Regions from separate parts of the Novosphingobium sp. BL-S-24 genome, predicted to be linked through region 2. Evidence: predicted binding sites of a transcription regulator. Region 2 holds the regulator's gene; each other region holds the start of a gene.

Region 1 (5,182 bases), 1.3 Mb from region 2:
CAGTAAAACCAGGTATCGTGAAGCAGGAGATAGACCAGGACGGAGGCAGGCAACCACCATAGCGGCCATTCCGCCGTATCGGTGTAGATGCGCGTCCAGCCATGTTCGCGCCATCCCCACGCAACGACGCCAGCCGGAAGGCCGTAAATCAGGGCAGAGAGCAGCGACCAGCCGATCTCCTGACGAATCTGGCGGTCCAGGCCGACATAATGGCCAGGCCGTACTTTGCCAGTGATCCAGGCAAACAGTCCCGATGTAGCCAAATAGCGTACAGCAACAATTGCAGCCATCGCCAGCGCTGACGCTAGTACCGCAAGAAAAGGAGCGCCAAACGCCATGGGCGCCCAACTAAGCCTTGCGAAGCGTCAGGGGAAGAGAAAACGAAGCAGACAGCATGGCGCATACACAAACGCCCGGACCACTGGCCCGGGCGCTCCTGCTAACGGATGATGCTGGTATCAGCCCGCGCGGCGAACCGCACCTTTGTGCGCGCCCAAACCTTTGGGACCACGCGGACGGAAGCGGCGCTTGCGCTCTCCGCCTTCACCGGTTGCAGCGGCATCGCGCGGACCTTCGCTGCGCTGGCCGTCGCGACGGGGTTGGCGATCACGATTGCCGCCGCCTTGGCCACTGCGACCGCCGCCTTGACGACGATCGCCCTGCGGCTGAGCAGGTGCGACGCGGGCGGGGGCGGGCAGACGCGCCGCCTGCTTCTGGAAATCTTCCGGCAGCGCCAGAGGCTCCAGCTTGATCCGCGTAAGCCGCTCAATATCGCGGATATAAGGCTTCTCGTCCGGCGCGACGTAGCTGATTGCCACACCATCGGCACCGGCACGGGCCGTGCGACCGATGCGGTGCACATACTGCTCGGCGACGTTCGGAATTTCGAAGTTGTAGACGTGGCTCACACCGCTGACATCGATGCCGCGAGCGGCGATGTCGGTGGCGACCAAAACCCGGATGTTGCCCTGGCGGAAGCCGCCGAGAGCGGCGGTGCGCTGCGCCTGGCTCTTGTTGCCGTGGATCGCTGCGGCAGGGATACCGGCAGCCACCAGATGGCGCACGACGCGGTCGGCCCCGTGCTTGGTACGGGTAAACACCAGAGCACGATCAATCGCGCCATGATCGGCGTTCTCGGCAGCATCGTCTGCCAGTCCGGCGCGCAGGCTCAGCGTCAGCAAGGCCTGCTTTTCAGCTTGGTTGATCATCGTCGCATACTGTTCGACGCGCTCCGCCGTCGTCGATTGCGGCGCGACTTCAACTTTGACCGGGTTGTTGATGAACTGCCGACCCAACTCAGCGATGGCCTGCGGCATGGTTGCCGAGAAGAACAGGCTCTGGCGACCATTGGGCAGCAATGCGGCTACGCGCTTCAGCGGAACGATGAAGCCAAGGTCCATCATCTGGTCGGCTTCGTCGAGCACGAAGATCTCGACATGCTTGAGTGTCAGCGCGCGCTGATCGATCAAATCCAGAAGACGGCCCGGCGTTGCCACCAGAATGTCACAGCCGCGCTCAAGCGCACGGGCCTGCTTGCCAACCGGAACGCCGCCGAAGATGCACTGAACGGTAAGGTTCAGGAACTTGGCATAGCCGCGCATGTTGTCGGCGATCTGCGCCGCCAGTTCACGCGTGGGCGACAGCACCAGCATCCGGCATCCGGCGTTCTGGCGCGGCTTCGGATCGCTGGAAAGGCGGTGCAGCGAGGGGAGGGAGAATGCGGCGGTCTTGCCGGTGCCGGTCTGCGCGATGCCAAGCAGATCGCGCCCTTCGAGCAGCGAGGGGATCGCCTTGCGCTGGATAGGCGACGGATCGGTGTAGCCCTTGACCTCGAGCGCGCGGAGAATGGGCTCGGCAAGGCCAAGTTCAGAGAAATAGGACATCAAGTCACTTTCAAAAGTGCACGGGGGCGAGCACCTTCGAAAAGACATGGCTTTCGATCAGGAGCGCGCGCACGGCAAGGTGTCGTTACGGGCGACCCTGCGTGAGGAAGGAAGCTTGGAATTGGTGACAATCGTTCATCCGGGCCGGCTTTGGCACACACGTGCCTTAGCCTCACGCTGCTCACGGATTGCGGTGGAGATCAGACCCCACGCGCCGATTGCTGACACGCCAGATAGTGTGCATTGCAGCAAAGCGCAAGATAATTACGTATCGGTGACTTGCTTCCGCTGCCCAACCGAATTCGAAATCAGCATTCAGCACCCCATTGCTGCGTATAGGGATCCGCCATTGTCACCAAGCGGCGCAATGAAGCGCGAGCGAGGCGCTCCGTTTCGACCTTTCTGCGGGCCGGGGCTAATTGGTGCAAAGGGGCGGGACGAAGAATTTCCGCATCATACCCATCGGCCACGATGATGCCGCACCGATCGGGAAGAAATGCATCACTTTCGAGAGGCGCAAGATCCAGTGATGGAGCCAGCCCCCAATAGAAGCGATCGCAATAATCAAGATAGTCGGTCCACTTGCCATCGCCGAGTAAGTCGGCGCGCGACACCTTTATCTCTACGATGATGACATGACCTTTGGCATCCACGCCCATAAGGTCTGCCCGCCGTCCACACCGCAGCGACATTTCCGGAATACACCAGATGTCATTACGGGCGAAAAGCCGAGATATTCCCCGGGCCACGTCCGGCGCGGTCCGAAGCAGAGGGCGAGAATCGACGTCCAGCATGCCACCACCATAAGAACATACAGGGAACTATCAATCTGTTTGTGAGGTGTTTGCGTCGAACGGACAATCCGATCCTGGTTCAGGAAATCACGTCAGACCAGATTGTGAAAAATTGGCGCTGGCAAGGTCTGCCACCCTCTGCTAACCGGCGCTCGTCTGCACCCGTAGCTCAGCTGGATAGAGCGCTGCCCTCCGAAGGCAGAGGCCACAGGTTCGAATCCTGTCGGGTGCACCACCATTGATCACGAGGGTCGCTTACCACCATCCCCCTGTGTGGCTGGAGCGACGGCCCCCAATACGTGCATGTTGGTCAAGTAACCATGCGAGGATGTAGCCGAGGCATCCAACCGGCTTTCACGCAGAAATTATCTTGGTTTAATCACCGTACAACGTGGATGGGCGGACCGTTTTGATCGCCGTCATGATGGACGGGATCTTCGCCACGGGCCGTGATCATGGCATCGTGCTCGGCAAAAACGCGTTCGATCTCAGCACGTTTATCGAAGATCATGCGTGCTACGCCAGCGGTCATCCCGCCTTCATCACCGACCCGCCCGAGAACACCAGCGAGATCTTCGAGGGTAGCCTTCTCTGGACTGCTGTGAAGGCCGCCCTTGATATCGCGATAGGCCGTGCATTCGCTTGCCATTATTCGTTCCTGTCTATTTGCTTCTCGTAACGCCTGAGAACTCCGGCGGGTTTCATAGCTGGCCGAGTGCAACTCAGTGGGCAGATGCGGATGAAGCGCACCGAACCCTTTCTCGCATCTGAATTGAACTCGAAAAAACACCCACAGACGGTGAAACGTACTCAAGGCGCGACAGAGGCGCACCGTTGTCCGCGCAGTTCGGCATGATGCACGCCTATTGCGCTTAACCACACATAAACAGGTAGCATGCACCGAGCAGTATCTTCCTCTACAAGCTATCTTGCATTGAACAGTACCATGCGTTAGATCATCATCATTCGCAGGAGAGATGATTCGATGTCCGAAATCGAAATCCAGTTGAAAAAAGGGGTGCTGGGACTGTGCGTCCTTGCCCTGCTGTCTCGAGGAGACAGTTACGCATACGAAATAGCCAGCCGACTGGCCGACGCCGTCGATATGGGTGAGGGCACCATCTACCCTCTGATGCGACGCATGCAGTCTGAGGGATTGGTGGCGACCTATCTTGAGGAGTCGCCATCCGGTCCTTCACGCAAGTATTACAAGATCACCGAAACCGGACGTGCCCGCCTGGCTGACCAGGTCAGCGAATGGCGCGGCTTCACCGCCGCTGTCGACGGGCTGATCGACGCCGCCGACACCGCATCCACAGATAAAGCGCCAGTGCAGGAAGGGGAACCCCGCCATGAAGCGTAACGAATTCATCAAGCGCCTGAGAGCGGGCCTCAAGGGCATGCCACAAAGCGACGTGGACGATATCGTCTCCGATTATGAGGAGCATTTCGCCGCTGGCATCGCCGAGGGTCGCAACGAGGAGGAGGTGGCAGACGCCTTGGGCAACCCGTCACGCCTTGCCCGCGAACTTCGCTTCGAGGCCGGTTTTCGTAACTGGAAGAGCGAAGGTACGCCGTCGTCAGCATGGAGCGCCATCCTTGCTTTCATGGGCCTCGCGACAATCGACATCCTCATTCTGCTTCCGATCGTCCTGCCGGTGCTTGGTGTCATGCTAGGTCTTTTCATTGCGACGATCGGCGTCTTCATCGCTGGCGGGTTCATTCTAATTGCCGGGCCGTTCAGCGGCTTCCCGGGGGGCGTCCTCGTCGCGATCCTGGGAGGACTTGGCTTGATGAGCGCGGCAGTCGCGGCAGGTGCATTGCTGACGCTGGTCAGCATCTGGATCGTCAATGCCCTGATGTGGTTCGGCCGCTTGCATTATCGCGTGATCCAACCGGCTATTCACACCGATAACTGAAACATTCGAAGAGGAAGGAAGACAAGATGCTCAGGAAACTGCTCATCGTATTCGCCAGCGGCGTGATCCTCTCGATCGTCGCGTTCGGAACGGCGTGGATCATCGGCGGGGAACGCTTCAGCCGGGAGATTCACGAGCGGGACGGATGGAATTGGCATTTCGACGATGACGAGGGCAATGGTCCCCGCAAGACCCGCAATTTCGCCATCGTCTCGGGTAGCCAGCTTGCTATGGAAATCCCGGTGGAACTCGTATTTACGCGCGGAGACAAGACCGAGATGACCGTCACTGGCCCGTCCGATGTCGTCGATCGGCTAACGTGGGAAAACGGCAGGCTGTCCGTCTCTGGGTCACGAAATATTCGTCATGGGGTTAAGGTACGCATCACCGCACCGGAGATTGCCGGACTCGATCTGGACGCACCCGGTGACGTGACGATGACCGGGCTGGATCAGGAAGCCCTGAAGCTCAATTCCCGAGGGGCGATTGATCTTGACGCTTCGGGCAAGGTCAACCGCATCGCGGTTACCTCTGCCGGCGCAGGAAGCCTCGATCTGGGCAAGCTGGAAGGCCGGGATGCGACTGT
Region 2 (5,182 bases):
GCGACGGGTACGCCCTCAGGATGCCGGACTCTCGGTTGCGCCCGTGGATGCGATCCGTGGCGGAGACCCGGTCCATAACGCAAAGGCCCTGCGCCAACTTCTTCTGGGCGAACACAGCCCCTACCGCGACGCCGTGCTGTTCAACGCTGCGGGTGCCCTGATGGTCGCAGGTGAGGTCGATAACTGGGCCGATGGCGTAGAAGAAGCCGCGGAGACGATCGACAAAGGCCTCGCCAACGCCTTGCTGGATTGCTGGATTGCGGCAACACGCGGCTGACGAGGAATATATGCCCGATAAGCTAACCGAAATCTGTGATACGAAGCGGCAGGAAGTTGCAGCCCGTAAAGGTATCGCGACCATAAACGATCTTGACGCCCATGCCGCGCATGAAACTGCTCCTCGTGGTTTCGAAGCAGCGTTGCGGAAACGCGCAGCAGACGGTTATGCCTTGATTGCGGAGATCAAAAAGGCCAGTCCTTCAAAAGGCTTAATCAGACCAGATTTTCGCCCGGCCGAGCACGCCACTGCTTATGAGAAAGGCGGCGCAGCCTGCCTTTCGGTATTGACGGATGCCTCTTATTTCCAAGGTCACGAGGATTTTCTGATGGACGCTCGGGCCGCCTGTACGCTGCCGGTTATCCGTAAGGACTTCATGGTGGACCCGTGGCAGGTCGCTGAGGCTCGGGCAATCGGAGCCGATGCCATACTTATCATCGTCGCTGCCTTGGACGACATGCTCATGGCGGAGATCGAAGCGGCGGCCCATGAGCGGGGAATGGATTGCTTGGTCGAGGTTCATGATGAGGCAGAGATGGAACGTGCAAGCCGTCTGAGATCAAGGTTGATTGGAGTGAACAATCGTGATCTGCGGCGGTTTGTGACAGACATCGGCATTACCGAAAGGCTCGCCCCTCGGGCACCGGAAGGAACTCTGCTGGTTAGCGAGAGCGGGATTAACAACCACGCAGACCTTGAGCGTCTGTCGCCCTGTGCGAGAACTTTTCTTGTTGGGGAGAGCCTGATGCGCGAGGCGGATGTGGAACGAGCGACACGGGCATTGCTTACGGGTGGATGACCAGTCTAGTTCGGCATGGATAATAAAGGACCATACCCGCAAATGGCCCAGAGGCTAACACATCTCGACCCTGACGGCACTGCGCGCATGGTCGATGTGGGCGACAAGCCGGAAACACGCCGGGTGGCAGTGGCGTCGGGTCGGATTGCCATGAGTCCGCAGGCTCTGGCCTCTATTCGCGCAGGTGACGCGCCGAAAGGCGATGTACTTGGAACTGCTAGGATAGCCGGAATCCTTGCTGCCAAGAAGACGGCTGATCTTATCCCTATGTGTCACCCCCTGATGATCGACGCGGTCACCATCAAATTTGCATATGAGGAAAATGCGGTTCGCGTCACCGGCACTGCGTCCCTTACTGGCAAGACTGGGGTGGAGATGGAAGCCATCACAGCTACCTCCATCGCCTTGATCACGATCTATGACATGGCCAAGGCGTTGGATAAAGGCATGGTGATCGGCGACGTCCGGCTTGTCGAAAAGCGCGGAGGCAAATCGGGACATTGGCGGGCTGACGATTGGAACGAGTGAGCAATTTTCCCCCGATGCCTCTGGAAGAGGCACAGGCCCGCCTGCTCGCGCTTGCCAGGCTCGGGGCGATCGAGCACGTCGAGATACCCCAAGCTATTGGGCGCTATTTGGCAGAACCGGTGCTCGCAAAGCGCACTCAACCGACGTTCGATCTTTCTGCCATGGACGGCTATGCCGTGGCAGATGATGGATTCAGGGGACCTTGGGAGGTCGTCGGCGAAAGCTCAGCGGGACACCCCTTCCACGGGGCGATCGGGAACGCCCAGGCGGTGCGCATTTCCACCGGGGCAGTCATTCCTTCTGGCGCTGGCTGTGTCATCCTTCAAGAAGATGTCGGGAGGCAACCAGACGCCATAGCTTTGACCGGCGAAGCCCCCCTGCCCCCAGGCAAGCACATCCGCCGTCGAGGAATGGACTTTCACGAAGGTCAGGAGATCCTGCTTGAGGGACAGTTGATTGGTGCCGCCCAGATTGCCTTGGCCAAGGCAGCAGGCCAGAAGCATTTGACGGTGCGTAAGCCGCCTCGCGTCGTCGTCATCGACAGCGGAGATGAACTATCGGCGGATTCGAGCGATCCTTCTGATGGAAAAATGCCAGCCAGCAACGGAGCGATGCTAAGCGCGCTTATCGCCCCGCTGCAAATCAATGCGAAAACGGTTGGTCCAATCCCAGACACTTTGCACGACCTGACGAACGCCTTCGAAGCCGCGGCGGATGCGGACATCATCGTGACGAGTGGGGGCGCCTCTGTGGGCGACCATGATCTCGTGCGCCCTGCGCTGGAACGCTGGGGTGCAACTATCGACTTCTGGCGCGTGGCTATAAAGCCAGGGAAGCCACTTCTTGTCGCAACTCGTGAAAGCGCGGCGAAGAAGCAAATCATTCTTGGCCTCCCCGGCAATCCCGTTTCCAGTTTCGTGACTGCCTACCTCTTCCTGCTCCCCTTGTTGCGTCAGTTACTCGGTGCTAGCGTCGCTGTTCCGAATAGCGTCTCCGCTATGCTAGGAGCGTCGGTTCGATCAACCGGGTCGAGGCGTGAGTTCTTGCGGGGGCGGTGGGATGGCAAGGAAGTGCTGCCCCTTATCAACCAGGATAGTGCCGCGTTGTACGCGCTATCTGAATGCAACGTGCTGATTGATCGCGCAGCTCATGCACCTGCAGCCGGCAAAGGCGAAAATGTGCAGGTTTTCATGCTCCGCAACGGCGGTATTCTGTAGGTCTCCGCTTGACGCCCCTGTATTTTGTTGCTTAATTGTTCCCTCAATGTTCACAGCGGAACACTATTCGATGATCATATCGGATGGCAATTAAGAGGCAGCGACATGTTGACGCGCAAGCAGCACGAATTGCTCCAGTTCATCCAGGTGCGCTTGGAAGAAAGTGGTATTTCGCCAAGCTTCGAAGAGATGAAGGAGGCGCTGGATCTCAAGTCGAAATCGGGTGTTCATCGCCTTATATCGGCTTTGGAAGAACGCGGCTTCATTCGACGTCTGCCGAACCGTGCTCGTGCTCTCGAAGTACTGCGGCAATCCGATGGAGCAGGAGCTAAATCGTCCGCGCCTTCTGTCGCCTCAGCCCTTCATACGGCCAATAAGCGGACGGCAATGGATACGCCCAGCCCGGCGAACGACGTCATCGAGATTCCTTTGCACGGCCGCATTGCTGCTGGCGTTCCTATTGAAGCGTTGGAGGGGCAGTCGATGCTTCCGGTTCCTGCTGCTTTGCTTGGTTCGGGTGAGCACTATGCTCTTGAAGTGTCGGGCGATTCAATGCTCGAGGCAGGCATACTCGACGGGGATTTTGCGCTCGTGAAACGGACGAGTACCGCTCGTGACGGAGAGATTATTGTTGCGCTGGTTCGTGGTGAGGAAGCTACGTTGAAATACTTGCGGCGCGAGAACGGAATGGTCCGCCTCGATCCCGCCAACGCCGCTTATGAGCCGCAGATCTATCGTTCGGATGAGGTCGAAGTTCAAGGTAAGCTCGCCGGGCTTCTGCGTCGTTATCACTGACTTGCAAGCGGACCTTGGGGAATAGTGGGCGTTGTAGGAATGTTCGTTCGTACATAGAGTTTGCGCTCAATTGGACGCCACCATCCGTGCTGACCTTGATCCTGTGCGACCGTACGAAAGCTCCTTTTAGACAAGTTGATAGTCATTCCGCCGGTTTCTGAGAGGAAATTGCGGTCCGCTTTCAACCATGTCGGGCTGCAACTTCGGGGTAGCCATCTATCCGAAATGACGATGTCGGCATGATCGCAAGCTGCGGCGAGTGATCGTTCAGGCACGGAGTTCCTTCCGCGGGAAATTAGGACCCGCCAGGCGGAATTGCCGCGTCTGATTGTTATTGCGCAGAAATCGGGATTACATGCACCGCCGGGCCACTCGGTCAACGCTATAGGATCGCCTTCCATCCCGGCGAGTTCCTTCATGTTGTCTCGAGAATAACCGTCACCGCCGTCGCGTAGAAGGAACAGATTTTGGCCTGTTTCGTCGACAAGTCCAACATGACGGCCGTCACCTGAAACAAGTATGTCAGGGGGTGGAGCAAAGGCCAGACTGCCTGCACCGATCAGGGCTGGGGGAAGGCCTATCCAGCGAATGCGCCCATTCCATAGCCCGATCCAAAGTCCCCCCGCCGCGAATGTCAAAAATGCGGCATTTCCCGTTGCAGGCAGCACAGTTACGGCACCCGGTCGAGAAGCAAACCAATGCGCGATCGCCACGAGCAGATCAATCGCACTCTGTGCCATCCACCATACTGGTGACCCTAGTCCCGCGATATCCAGAATAAGAGCAGCGGCAAGCAAAGGCATGACAATGAATGTCGTTAGAGGGATAGCAAGCACATTAGCCAGCGCGCCGTAAATCCCGGCGCGATGAAAATGAAATAGGCCGATCGGCATCAAAGCCAGATCGATAACGATCCCTGTCAGCAAAAGCATCGCTATCTGGCGCAACGCCTTTATCGCCATCCCTTCGTCGCGCGGTTGAGTAAACAGTCGGATTGGGGCAGCAGTGCTTACCGCAACCAGAGCTAGAACCGCACCGAAGCTCATCTGGAAGCTCGGGCCAGTGACGGCTTCTGGCCAGATCAGCATCACGCTGAGCGCAGCCACCGCCAACATCCGCAGCGAGAGAGGTTCACGGCCCAGTGACAGCGCTGCCAGCACTAATATTGCGCCTATGCAGGAGCGAACAGTCGGTACCTCCGAACCCGAAATCAGCGTGTAGGTGATACCGGCCAATGCGGCCACAGCGGCTGCCGCAACAGGCAACCTGATCCTTAACGCCAGCCAGGGGATCAGCGCAAGAAGCCGCAAGAACAGGATGTAAACTGCGCCGACCACCGCGCTGACGTGCAAACCGCTTACGGATAAGAGGTGGGCCAAGCCGGAATCCCGCATCGCCGCATCATCGGTTTTCGAAATCCCCCCCCGATCTCCGGTCACCAGAGCACTGGCAATGCCTGCACGTTCATCTCCAATCCGACGGCGGATATGGTCGGTCAGCGCCCGACGAGTTCCCGATAGTCCCACGCTCCTTGTAGGATTTCTGGTGAGTATCTTGATTGCCGTG
Region 3 (5,182 bases), 1.0 Mb from region 2:
AGCAACCAGTTCAGGCCCGGAAGAAGCGCCGCGCAGGAAACTGAAGTTGGTGGCCACCACCACTTCCGCGAACGACGGAAAAGAAGCCACCTCGGTCATGGAAACATGCCATGCAGATACCAGCGAGGGTCCGGTTTTTCAGTGAACAGGCCGTGGCGAAAGATCCAGAAGCGACGGCCCTGTGCATCTTCGATACGGTAATAGTCCCGCGTTTCCCCTGCACCACCGGGCAAATGGCCGCCCTGCTTACGCCACCATTCCGAACCGATCCGCTCCGGCCCCTCCGCAAGTCGTACTTCGTGCAGCACGCCCTTCCAGCGGAAACGCTGGGGCGGACTGTCTGGAACGCCAGCGATCACATCAACGGGCTGCGGCGGATCGAGGAGCAGCAAGGGGCGGACCGGTTTTCCCTCAGACGCAGGCCATCGACCAGTATGGTTGTGCGATGCCGGAACCATCGTCTGCGCACGCTCGGGCAGGTGCCGGTCGCACGGTACCAGTCGGCTGACGCGCTCCTCGCCCAGTCTCACGCTCAGCCGGTCGACAAGCGCCGCGACACTATCGGCGCTTTCTTCCTTGCCACCTTCCAGCGCGATCTGTCGGGATGGCAGGTGTTCGGCCCGCAGCACCGTCAGCGTGATCGCATCGAAGCCGTAACCGGGATCGAGCGGATCGGAGAGCGTATCGATCCTCTCGCGCAGCAGGCGCATGACCGCAGCGGGATCGCGCACCGGTTGCCCGGTTTCAACGGTCAGGCGCGGACGCATAGTGTCGGTACGGTGAAGCACCACCATGAAGCGCCTCCCGCCAAGGTGCCGCTGCTCCATGATCCGGCAAGCCTGCGCCAACAGGTCTTCCACCACGTCCAGGGCATCATCCGTACGCGCAAGAGGCTCGGGAAAGCGTGTTTCCAATCGGATCGGTTCTACCGGTCGCAAAGGAGTGATGGGGCTGCCCATCTCCCCCAGAATGGCGCGAAGACGCATGACCGCTGTTTCCCCGAAGCGCGCCGCCAGCCCCGCCATGGGCCGCCTGGCAAGGTCGCCCAGGGTCTTCAACCCGGCGCGGCGCAAGCCTTCCAGTCCGCCCGCTTCAAGTTCCAGGGCTGCGACGGGAAGCGCCAGAACGTCGTTGCCTCCATAGCGAGCAAGCGCACGCGCCGCAGCGGCATTGCCTGCCAGTGCGTGCCGGGCCGTATATCTTGTGGAAGCAAGCACGCGGGCGACCAGTTCTTCCTCACCGCCCAGCAGATGAGCGCACCCCGTAATGTCCAGCACCAAACAATCCGGCGGGTCCGGCGCCACCAAAGGCGTAAACGCGATCATCGCCTGTGCCAGTCGATCCAGTTCGCGAACGTCAGCCTGCGGATCGTGCGTAAGCGTCGCAAGCTCAGGGCAACGCGCCCGCGCATCGGCAAGCGTCATGCCTGCCGACAATCCCAGGCCATGCGCGGAAACGCTGACTGCCGCCAGCCGCAGCGCCTGACCGTCGCGCCTCACCAAGGCATAGGGAACATCGCCTGCATCAGGCTGCGCGCGTTCGCATGGCAGCCAGGGAAACCACAGCGCCAGATAGCGGCGGGACACGACGCTGGTCGTTTTCGATTTCAAATGGCGCATCGTCGATGAGTCGTTCGTTGAAAGCACCATGCTCTTCGTTCCATTCCAACCGCCAGCGCAGGCCACCCGGCCCACCGCGCCTTCGGAGAAGTTCGACAAGTAATGCCGGAGGGCCCGGAGCCAGCACTTCGCGGGGAGAGGACGGGGCGCTCGACACCGCCCAGCGTGTATGCGCCGCACTAGACCGAGGCTCCGCGTCTCCGCGCAGGATAACGATCGGAATGCGCGAAGCCTCTGCCGCTAGGATAAGGCGGCGACTGGCGACCAGATCGTATTCACGCAATCGCCCCCAACTTTCCATGAGAACCGCCGCCGATCCGGGACAGCGCGCTGCATCCAGCCCCGCACGCAAAAGGCCCGCATCATCAGATGCATCGACGACAACCAGCCGCGAAGGATCAAGACCAAGCGGCGCCCAGCCTTCCCCATAAGGCTCCATCCTCATGTCACCGCTTCGATGCCGGCTCTTGCGTACCCGCAGCAGCAGAATGGGCAGTTCGGGGGCAGCCTCCGCCATGGACAGGCTGAAAACCATCCCTGCCGCCCAATCGTCTGCGGCGGCATGGACTTCGTGCAACTGCCCCCGCAACAACCTCGGGATTGAATCATTGCAAAGAGGCAGAGGAGGATCGGCGCTGGATAGCGAGTCTAACATTGTACGGAATGCCTCGAATCAGAGATATGTTCCTATTATGTTCTAATCCGTCTTGCGGTGTCCACACTGTTTGAGATGAGCCGGGGAAATGTCTTTTGATCTCAGCCAGGCTTTTCGCGCCAGCAGGACCAGATGACTAGCGCGACTATCCGCCTTGAGTGTAAGTCCCCGCCATGCAACCCTTGGCTCGTATCGTATTCCTGTTCATCGGCGGCCCTCAGCATATCTATCACCTGGCGCCGGTGGCGGCCGAGATAAGCCGCCGAAACATCGACTTTGCCGTCGAATGCCTCTGTGTCGATCCGGAATCAGAAAGTGCTCTCCAGGAAGTGGCAGCACGAATGTCTGCCCCCACGATGGCTATCACCCGGATCCGACCACCTTGGTTTGCCCGGTTTGCTGCACGCATTTCCGGTCGGCAATCAGCCATCAAGATACCGGTTCTGGCGACCATTCGATATCGAACGCGGCATGCGAGCGCCATTGTCGTGCCGGAAAGGACATCGGCCGCGTTGAGGAAAATGGGCTGGCGGCGTCCACTGATCCATTTTCGACATGGCGCCGGCGATCGGGCTCCCTCGTCCGAAAAGCGGCTTGCGGCCTTCGATCTTATCGTCGTGCCAGGCGAAAAGGACATCGCAAGGGCTGTCTCGCAGGGCATCGAGCCTTCGCGCCTGGCCATAGGCGGCTACGTGAAGCTAGACTATCTGCGATACGCCCCCCCGGCAAGCGATCGCCTGTTTAACAACGACAGGCCGACCGTGGTCTATAATCCGCATTTCGATCCTGACATATCCTCGCTTGGCATGGCCAGAGACGTGATCGTGCTTTTCCGTGAACAAGATCGCTACAACCTTGTATTCGCCCCTCATATCCGCGCTGTGGGGGCGATGTCGGCGTTGGAGAAGCACGACTTTCTTTCCCTTGCCGCGCCCGATCATGTTATCATCGACCTTGGATCGCCCAACCTTTTCAACATGCGCTACACGCAGGCGGCCGACATCTATCTCGGTGACATGTCGAGCCAGTTGTACGAGTTCATTGCCCGCCCGAGACCGGTGGCATTCATCAATGCCCACGCCGTTTCATGGGCCGATGACTCCCGTTACGCCGGGTGGCATCTTGGCGAAGTCGCAAACACTCTGGATACAATAATTCCCGCCATTGATCGGGCATACGATGTTCAGGCCAAACGAATCGCTGCTCAGGAAGAGGCTGTCGCTTTCGCGTTCGGTGCTTTTGAAGGCGCGATCGGCAGAGCCGCGGATATCCTGGTCGAGTTTCTAGGAAAACCACGCCCCGGCTGAGCTGCGCCCTTGTGACACTCGCCCGGTTGAGGCATCTGCCCCGGGTCGCCACGGTGGCGCTCCATCGCAAAGGACGTTCGAATGTGTGGCATTGTGGGATGGTATCGGCGTGACGGCGGCATCGTCCCCCCCGCCATCATCAAGGCGCAATGTGACACCATCCTGCATCGAGGCCCTGACGACGAAGGTATTCTGGTCGATGGCGATTTCGGCATGGGAATGCGCCGCCTGAGCATCATCGATGTTGCCGAGGGTCATCAGCCGATCGAAAGCCCCGATCAACGGCATGTCATCGTGTTCAATGGGGAAATCTACAATCACCTCGATCTGCGGCAATCGCTGGAAGCGCATGGCCATACTTTCAGGACCCATAGCGACACCGAAACCATCCTGGCAGCCTATCGCCAATGGGGTGACGGAGCATGGACGCGTCTTGAAGGCATGTTCGCAGTAGCCATCTGGGATCGACGCGATCGCTATCTTACCCTCGCCCGTGATCCCATCGGCATCAAGCCGCTGTATCTGACGGAACAAGGTGGTGGCATCGCCTTTGCATCCGAACTGCCCGCGCTGGAACTGCTGCCCGGGCACTCTTTCGACGTGTCTCACAGAGCCATCCATGATTTCTTCAGCTTCGGTCACATACGGACCCCGCGTTCGATCTATGATCAGGTTCACAGCCTGCGCCCAGGCCATTTTCTGAAGATCGGACCTGAAGGTACGGCAACGGAAACGGCTTTCTGGCAACCGCGTTATCATACGTCCGAAAATCGTTCCGAAGACGAGTGGATCGAACTCTTTCGACAGCGGTGGCTTAAGACCGTCGAAAGACACATGCTGAGCGACGTCGAAGTGGGCGCGTTTCTATCGGGAGGGATAGATTCAGCGGCCGTTGTTGCGGCGATGAGAAAGATAAGCGATGCACCGGTGCGAACTTTCACGATTGGTTTTCCGATAGAGCGCTTTAACGAGGCTCCTGCGGCAGAGAATGTCGCCCATCACCTTGGCTGTCAGCACACGACGCGGATCATCGATCTGAAACATGCCCGCGACATTCTTCCAGCCGTTCAGCGCTCCTATGGTGAGCCGTTTGCCGATCCCTCCGCCATTCCGACATGGTATGTTTCGCAGATCGCCCGAGAGCAGGTAAAAGTCGTGCTGTCGGGCGATGGCGGTGACGAACTATTCATGGGGTACAAGCGTCATCGCACTGAGCAGCGCATCGGCCGCATGCCGGCGTTCGCCCGCCATTTCGCGCAAACAATATCTCATTTGCCCTCAACGCCTATCAAGGCACTGAATCCTGCCCTGCATCGAGTCCAGCGCGCCTTGGGTAGCGCTGCCCTGCCTGACGGTGTCAGCCGGTTCTTCGCACGAACGCAGATCACATCCCCGGCGATGCGGGCGAGGGTCTACGACCCAGCCTTTCTTGCCGAAGTGAAGAATGCACGCCCGTTCGAACGCCTGCGGGATGAATACTTTCCGGATCCGGATCGCACCATCTCTCCCAATGCACTTGAGCAATTCGTACATGCAGATCTGGCGCTCAACTTGCCTTCTGCGATGCTCACCAAAGTTGATCGCGCCAGCATGGCGCATTC
Region 4 (5,182 bases), 1.0 Mb from region 2:
AGCCGATCTGGAAGACGTCTTCGTCACCCTTACGACGGAAGCGCGGTCGAAATCCTGATCGTCAGGAAATTGCAAGCCTGACAGCGCAAACAGTTGCAGGCCGAACAATCGGGCGGCTAGGTGGCGTCATGGAAACGCCATCTCCCTCTGCCGACCCCATTGCCACTCATGAATATGACGTCGTGGTCGTCGGTTCGGGCGCGGCGGGGCTGACGGCGGCCCTTGCGCTGGCCGATAACGTGAAAGTGGCGGTCCTCGCCAAGGGAGGCCTCGCCACCGGGTCCACCGCGTGGGCGCAAGGCGGCATCGCGGCGGTGCTCGACGCAGGCGATACCTTCGAAGAGCATGTGCGCGACACGATGATCGCCGGCGCTGGCCTCAACCGCCGCGAGACGGTGGAATTCGTGATCGAGCGTGCGCCCCACGCCATCGATCGGCTGACTGAACTGGGCGTTCCGTTCAACACCGAAGGCAACGCGCTCCACCTGACGCGCGAAGGGGGCCACTCGCATCGCCGCATCGTTCATGTGGCGGACGCGACCGGCTGGGCGGTGCAGCAGGCTCTGCTCTCGGCGGCGGAAGCCCATCCCAATATCACCCTATTCCCGGGGCGCTCGTGCATTGACCTGATCACCGGGCGGCACGAAATGCGCTATTCGGGGTCCGGCCGGGTCTGGGGCGTCTACGCGCTGGATGAGGAAACCGGACAGGTGGAGGCGTTCACCGGCCGCGCCACCGTGCTGGCCACCGGCGGGGCCGGTCGCGTGTACCAGTTCAGCACTGCCCCGCGCGGCGCGACGGGTGACGGAATCGCCATGGCCTGGCGTGCGGGCGCGCGAGTCTCCAACATGGAGATGATGCAGTTCCATCCGACCTGCCTCTACAATCTCGAGGTCAAGAACTTCCTCATCACCGAAGCCGTGCGAGGAGAGGGCGGGCACTTGATCAACCCGCGTACCGGTAAGCGGTTCATGACGTTCTACGATCCCGAGCGGCTGGAACTGGCCCCGCGCGACGTGGTGGCGCGCGCCATCGATGCGGAGATCAAGCGCTTCGGGCTCGACTACGTCCACCTCGACATCAGCCACCAGCCCCCGGAATTCGTGCGGGAGCATTTCCCGAACATCCACGAAAAGCTGCTGGGCCTCGGCATCGACATGACCAAGGAGCCGATCCCGGTCGTCCCTGCGCAGCACTATACCTGCGGCGGCGTCCTGATTGACCTCAAGGGCCGTACCGATCTGCCGGGGCTTTATGCGGCGGGGGAGTGTACGGAAAGCGGGCTGCATGGCGCGAACCGTCTGGCGTCCAACTCCCTGCTGGAATGCTTCGTCTTTGGCGAAGCGGCAGCGGCCGACATCCGTTCGCAGTGGGAGGGCTTCGCCGCGCCGCCTCCCGTCCGTTCATGGGATGCCAGCCGGGTGACCGACTCCGATGAGGAGGTGGTCATCAAGCAGAACTGGACGGAAATCCGCCGGTTCATGTGGAACTACGTCGGCATTGTACGCACGACCAAGCGGCTCGAACGCGCCCATCACCGCATCCAGATGCTGAATGGCGAGATCGAGGAATACTATCGCCATTTCCGCGTCTCGACCGATCTGATCGAGTTGCGCAATCTGCTACAGAGCGCGGAACTGATCGTCACCAGCGCCCTGAAACGCCACGAAAGCCGAGGGTTGCATTACAACCTCGACTTCCCCGGTATCGATGCCGAACCCGTCGACACCGTATTGGTGCCCTGAAACGGGCAGCCGGGTCCTAGAACCCGATATTCAGGACCCGCCCAAGGAAGATCAGCACGATCGCGCCGATGACCGACGCCAGGCAACCGGCCCGGCTGAAATCGCCGCGCCCGCGGCTGGTCACAAGGCCCGCGACCAAAGAGCCTGCGACACCCAGCAGGATGGTCGCGATCCAGCCCATCGATACGGAGCCGGGATAGAAGAAACGTGCCAGCACGCCGATGAGAAGGCCGCTGATGATGGCACTGATGATGTTCAACATGGCTTGCGCATATCCCCTTCAACGGACACCCCGTCCGCCACGCGCTATTAATGAATGAGGGACGGCGCGGTTGCGTGGGAGGAGGAGAATAGCAGATCGGCTGCGGATGATGGTGGAATTGGGCCCGATGTCGTGGGTGTCACACGGACGCAAATTATGTGGAAAAATAGCGTCCTGAACCCGCATATATCTTCTTGCATTGGCGAGGGGCCAAGATTCTCCGCGCGTCGCACGCCCTCGCTGGCTGACCTGCTGGACACAAAATTCACAGCGGCTAGTCTTGAACCTTTCGTAGGAAAGGGCACTATAGGTTGTGTCGCGTCGTTACGGAGGCACCAACACCTAGGGAAATGCGGTCTTCCGCTGAATGCCTTGGGCGATGGGGCTGCGCTTCCGTTGACTGCGTGCTGGCAAATTTGGCGACTATTTCGTTCTCCCTTTGTACTGTTTTGAGTTACGCTCCGGCATTGTGTCCTCGCGATTCGAAAACAGGCGGGCAGGTGGCGGAACGATCCAGAAGCCGGTTCGACACTGTGATTTTGTTTTCGGGGGCACCGATGGATTTCAGAAGCGGAAGTGACGGTCAGGTGTCTGATTCAGATAATGCGGGAATGAGCGGCGCCGGTTCGGCACAAGCGGAGATTGAAGGATTGTTCCCTTCCGCCGACACCGCACCCCGCAAGCAAAAGGAGGCGGGCATCAGCCCGGCAGTCGCCATGGACAAAACCGATAGCGCCTCGGCGGAACTGGTTGCAGAGCCAAAGAAAAAGGCGGCACCGGTCGATTCCAAGACGATCAATGCCCGTCGCTTCACGATTGTTACGGACACGTCTCGCGATGCCTTGTTGACCGACTTTGGCAAGGAGACGCTGGACGACCGCTATCTCCTGCCGGGTGAGAAATACCAGGATCTGTTCGCTCGCGTGGCCGATGCCTACGCCGACGATCAGGAGCATGCCCAGCGCCTGTACGATTACATCTCGCGCCTGTGGTTCATGCCCGCGACGCCGGTTCTTTCGAATGGCGGCACCGGGCGCGGATTGCCGATTTCGTGCTACCTGAACTCGGTGGATGACAGTCTTGAAGGCATCGTCGCCACTTGGAACGAGAACGTGTGGCTGGCCTCGCGCGGCGGTGGCATCGGTACCTACTGGGGCGCAGTGCGCGGCATTGGCGAGCCAGTTGGCCTCAACGGCAAGACCAGCGGCATCATTCCGTTCGTCCGCGTCATGGATTCGCTGACGCTGGCGATCAGCCAGGGTTCGCTGCGCCGCGGTTCGGCCGCCTGCTATCTCGATGTTTCGCACCCCGAGATCGAGGAGTTCCTGGAAATCCGCAAGCCTTCGGGTGACTTCAACCGCAAGGCGCTCAACCTGCACCATGGCGTGCTGCTCACCGACGAGTTCATGGAAGCGGTGCGCGACGGCACCGAGTTCAAGCTGCGCAGCCCCAAGGACGGTTCCGTTCGAGGCATCGTGGACGCGCGTTCGCTGTTCCAGAAGCTGGTCGAAGTGCGCCTCGCCACCGGCGAACCCTACATCGTGTTTTCCGACACCGTGAACCGCATGATGCCTAAGCATCATCGCGACCTCGGCCTCAAGGTGTCGACGTCGAACCTGTGCTCCGAAATCACTCTTCCAACCGGGCGTGACCACCTCGGCAACGATCGTACGGCTGTCTGCTGCCTCTCCTCGCTCAACCTCGAAACCTGGGAAGAGTGGAAGGGTGACAAGCGCTTTGTGGAAGACGTTCTGCGCTTCCTCGACAACGTGCTGCAGGACTACATCGATCGCGCCCCGAACGAGATGGCCCGCGCAAAGTACTCCGCAGAGCGCGAACGCTCGGTCGGCATGGGCGTCATGGGCTTCCACTCATATCTGCAAAAGCGCGGCATCGGCTTTGAAAGCGCGATGGCCAAGGCGCTGAACCTGCAGATGTTCCAGTACATCAACCAGAAGGCCAACGAGGCATCGATGATGCTGGCCAAGGAGCGCGGCCCTTGTCCCGACGCTGCCGATCAGGGCGTGATGGAACGCTTCAGCTGCAAGATGGCGATCGCGCCCACGGCGTCGATCTCGATCATCTGCGGTGGAACGTCAGCTTGCATCGAGCCGATCCCAGCCAACATCTATACCCACAAGACGCTGTCAGGCAGCTTTGTGGTGAAGAATCCCTACCTCCAGAAGCTGCTCGCCACCAAGAGCAAGGATTCCAACAACGTCTGGAATTCGATCTTGGAACATGGTGGTTCGGTTCAGCACCTGGACTTCCTGTCGATCGACGAAAAGGCCGTCTACAAGACCAGCTTCGAGATCGACCAGCGCTGGCTGCTGGAATTCGCGGCTGATCGCACGCCTTACATTGACCAGGCGCAGTCGTTGAATTTGTTCATCCCCGCCGACGTCGATAAGTGGGATCTGATGATGCTGCACTTTCAAGCGTGGGAGCGGGGCATCAAATCGCTCTATTATCTCCGCTCCAAGTCGGTTCAACGCGCAGGGTTTGCGGGCGGCGTCGAAGCGGACAATACTAACGAACTGGCAAAGTTCGAACTGGCCGCCAGCACGACCGATTATGACGAGTGCCTTGCCTGCCAGTAAGCACGCCGACGAGTTCCACCGAGAGCGGCCTTCCGGGAAACCGGGAGGCCGTTTTCGATTGGACTGGAGTTTCGCTTTGCGTCTCGATTGTGCCAAATAAAAACCCCGGCCTCCCGCAAAGGTGGCCGGGGTTCCAGCTGGCCGTCGGCAATCGCCAACGACCTCCTAGCTCGATGGATCAGTTGGCGCCGGCGCCCATCGGCACGGGTGTTCCTTCCTTGAGATAGACGCGGTTGTCATCGATCTTATCTACGTTCTCGATGGCAATGTAGTGATGCTCGCCATCGGCACTGTCGGTACGGGTCAGCTTGATCTGATCGTCCTTCACGTCGTCAACGGTACCAACGTGTTGGCCGGTGCTGGTGGCGACTTCCATGTGCTCACGAATGCGGAGTTTCTCAAACATCGACAGTCTCCAAAATTCTCGGGGGATGTGCCGATGTAACCGCTGGCCGTGGCGCTTCGTTCCTTCGTTCGTCCTCCGCCCGCAACACTTCGCAGCGCTGCTGACATTAATCCGTCATGGCTCAGCCCCAAGCCCGAACGAAGCATCGCCACGTGTCGCCAGAATCACG

What was found. Region 2 encodes LexA, which represses DNA repair genes until DNA is damaged. Its sites were predicted from a motif close to GTTCCNCNCTTGTTCT; they were not measured.
Region 1: the regulator LexA is predicted to act here: its motif matches at 2,690-2,705, upstream of ACZ1JM_RS13920 (MmcB family DNA repair protein).
Region 3: the regulator LexA is predicted to act here: its motif matches at 2,303-2,318, upstream of ACZ1JM_RS11740 (ImuA family protein).
Region 4: the regulator LexA is predicted to act here: its motif matches at 2,438-2,453, upstream of ACZ1JM_RS15415 (ribonucleoside-diphosphate reductase subunit alpha).

The regions. Positions count from the first base shown of each region.
Region 1 is NZ_CM145488.1:1,785,708-1,790,889, reverse strand. It holds gene ACZ1JM_RS13930 (sterol desaturase family protein) at 1-338, opposite strand, end outside; gene ACZ1JM_RS13925 (DEAD/DEAH box helicase) at 459-1,883, opposite strand; gene ACZ1JM_RS13920 (MmcB family DNA repair protein) at 2,192-2,677, opposite strand; tRNA gene ACZ1JM_RS13915 (tRNA-Arg) at 2,836-2,912, shown strand; gene ACZ1JM_RS13910 (hypothetical protein) at 3,099-3,356, shown strand; gene ACZ1JM_RS13905 (PadR family transcriptional regulator) at 3,663-4,040, shown strand; gene ACZ1JM_RS13900 (DUF1700 domain-containing protein) at 4,030-4,596, shown strand; gene ACZ1JM_RS13895 (GIN domain-containing protein) at 4,623-5,182, shown strand, end outside.
Region 2 is NZ_CM145488.1:360,533-365,714, reverse strand. It holds gene trpD (anthranilate phosphoribosyltransferase) at 1-277, shown strand, start outside; gene trpC (indole-3-glycerol phosphate synthase TrpC) at 288-1,076, shown strand; gene moaC (cyclic pyranopterin monophosphate synthase MoaC) at 1,119-1,604, shown strand; gene ACZ1JM_RS06885 (molybdopterin molybdotransferase MoeA) at 1,619-2,821, shown strand; gene lexA (transcriptional repressor LexA) at 2,927-3,616, shown strand; gene ACZ1JM_RS06875 (ComEC/Rec2 family competence protein) at 3,610-5,182, opposite strand, start outside.
Region 3 is NZ_CM145488.1:1,357,604-1,362,785, forward strand. It holds gene ACZ1JM_RS11730 (error-prone DNA polymerase) at 1-99, opposite strand, end outside; gene ACZ1JM_RS11735 (Y-family DNA polymerase) at 96-1,619, opposite strand; gene ACZ1JM_RS11740 (ImuA family protein) at 1,525-2,196, opposite strand; gene ACZ1JM_RS11745 (hypothetical protein) at 2,457-3,581, shown strand; gene asnB (asparagine synthase (glutamine-hydrolyzing)) at 3,663-5,182, shown strand, end outside.
Region 4 is NZ_CM145488.1:2,095,618-2,100,799, forward strand. It holds gene ACZ1JM_RS15400 (ABC transporter ATP-binding protein) at 1-58, shown strand, start outside; gene nadB (L-aspartate oxidase) at 129-1,745, shown strand; gene ACZ1JM_RS15410 (GlsB/YeaQ/YmgE family stress response membrane protein) at 1,762-2,007, opposite strand; gene ACZ1JM_RS15415 (ribonucleoside-diphosphate reductase subunit alpha) at 2,724-4,607, shown strand; gene ACZ1JM_RS15420 (DUF2171 domain-containing protein) at 4,786-5,013, opposite strand; gene ACZ1JM_RS15425 (DUF2171 domain-containing protein) at 5,128-5,182, opposite strand, start outside.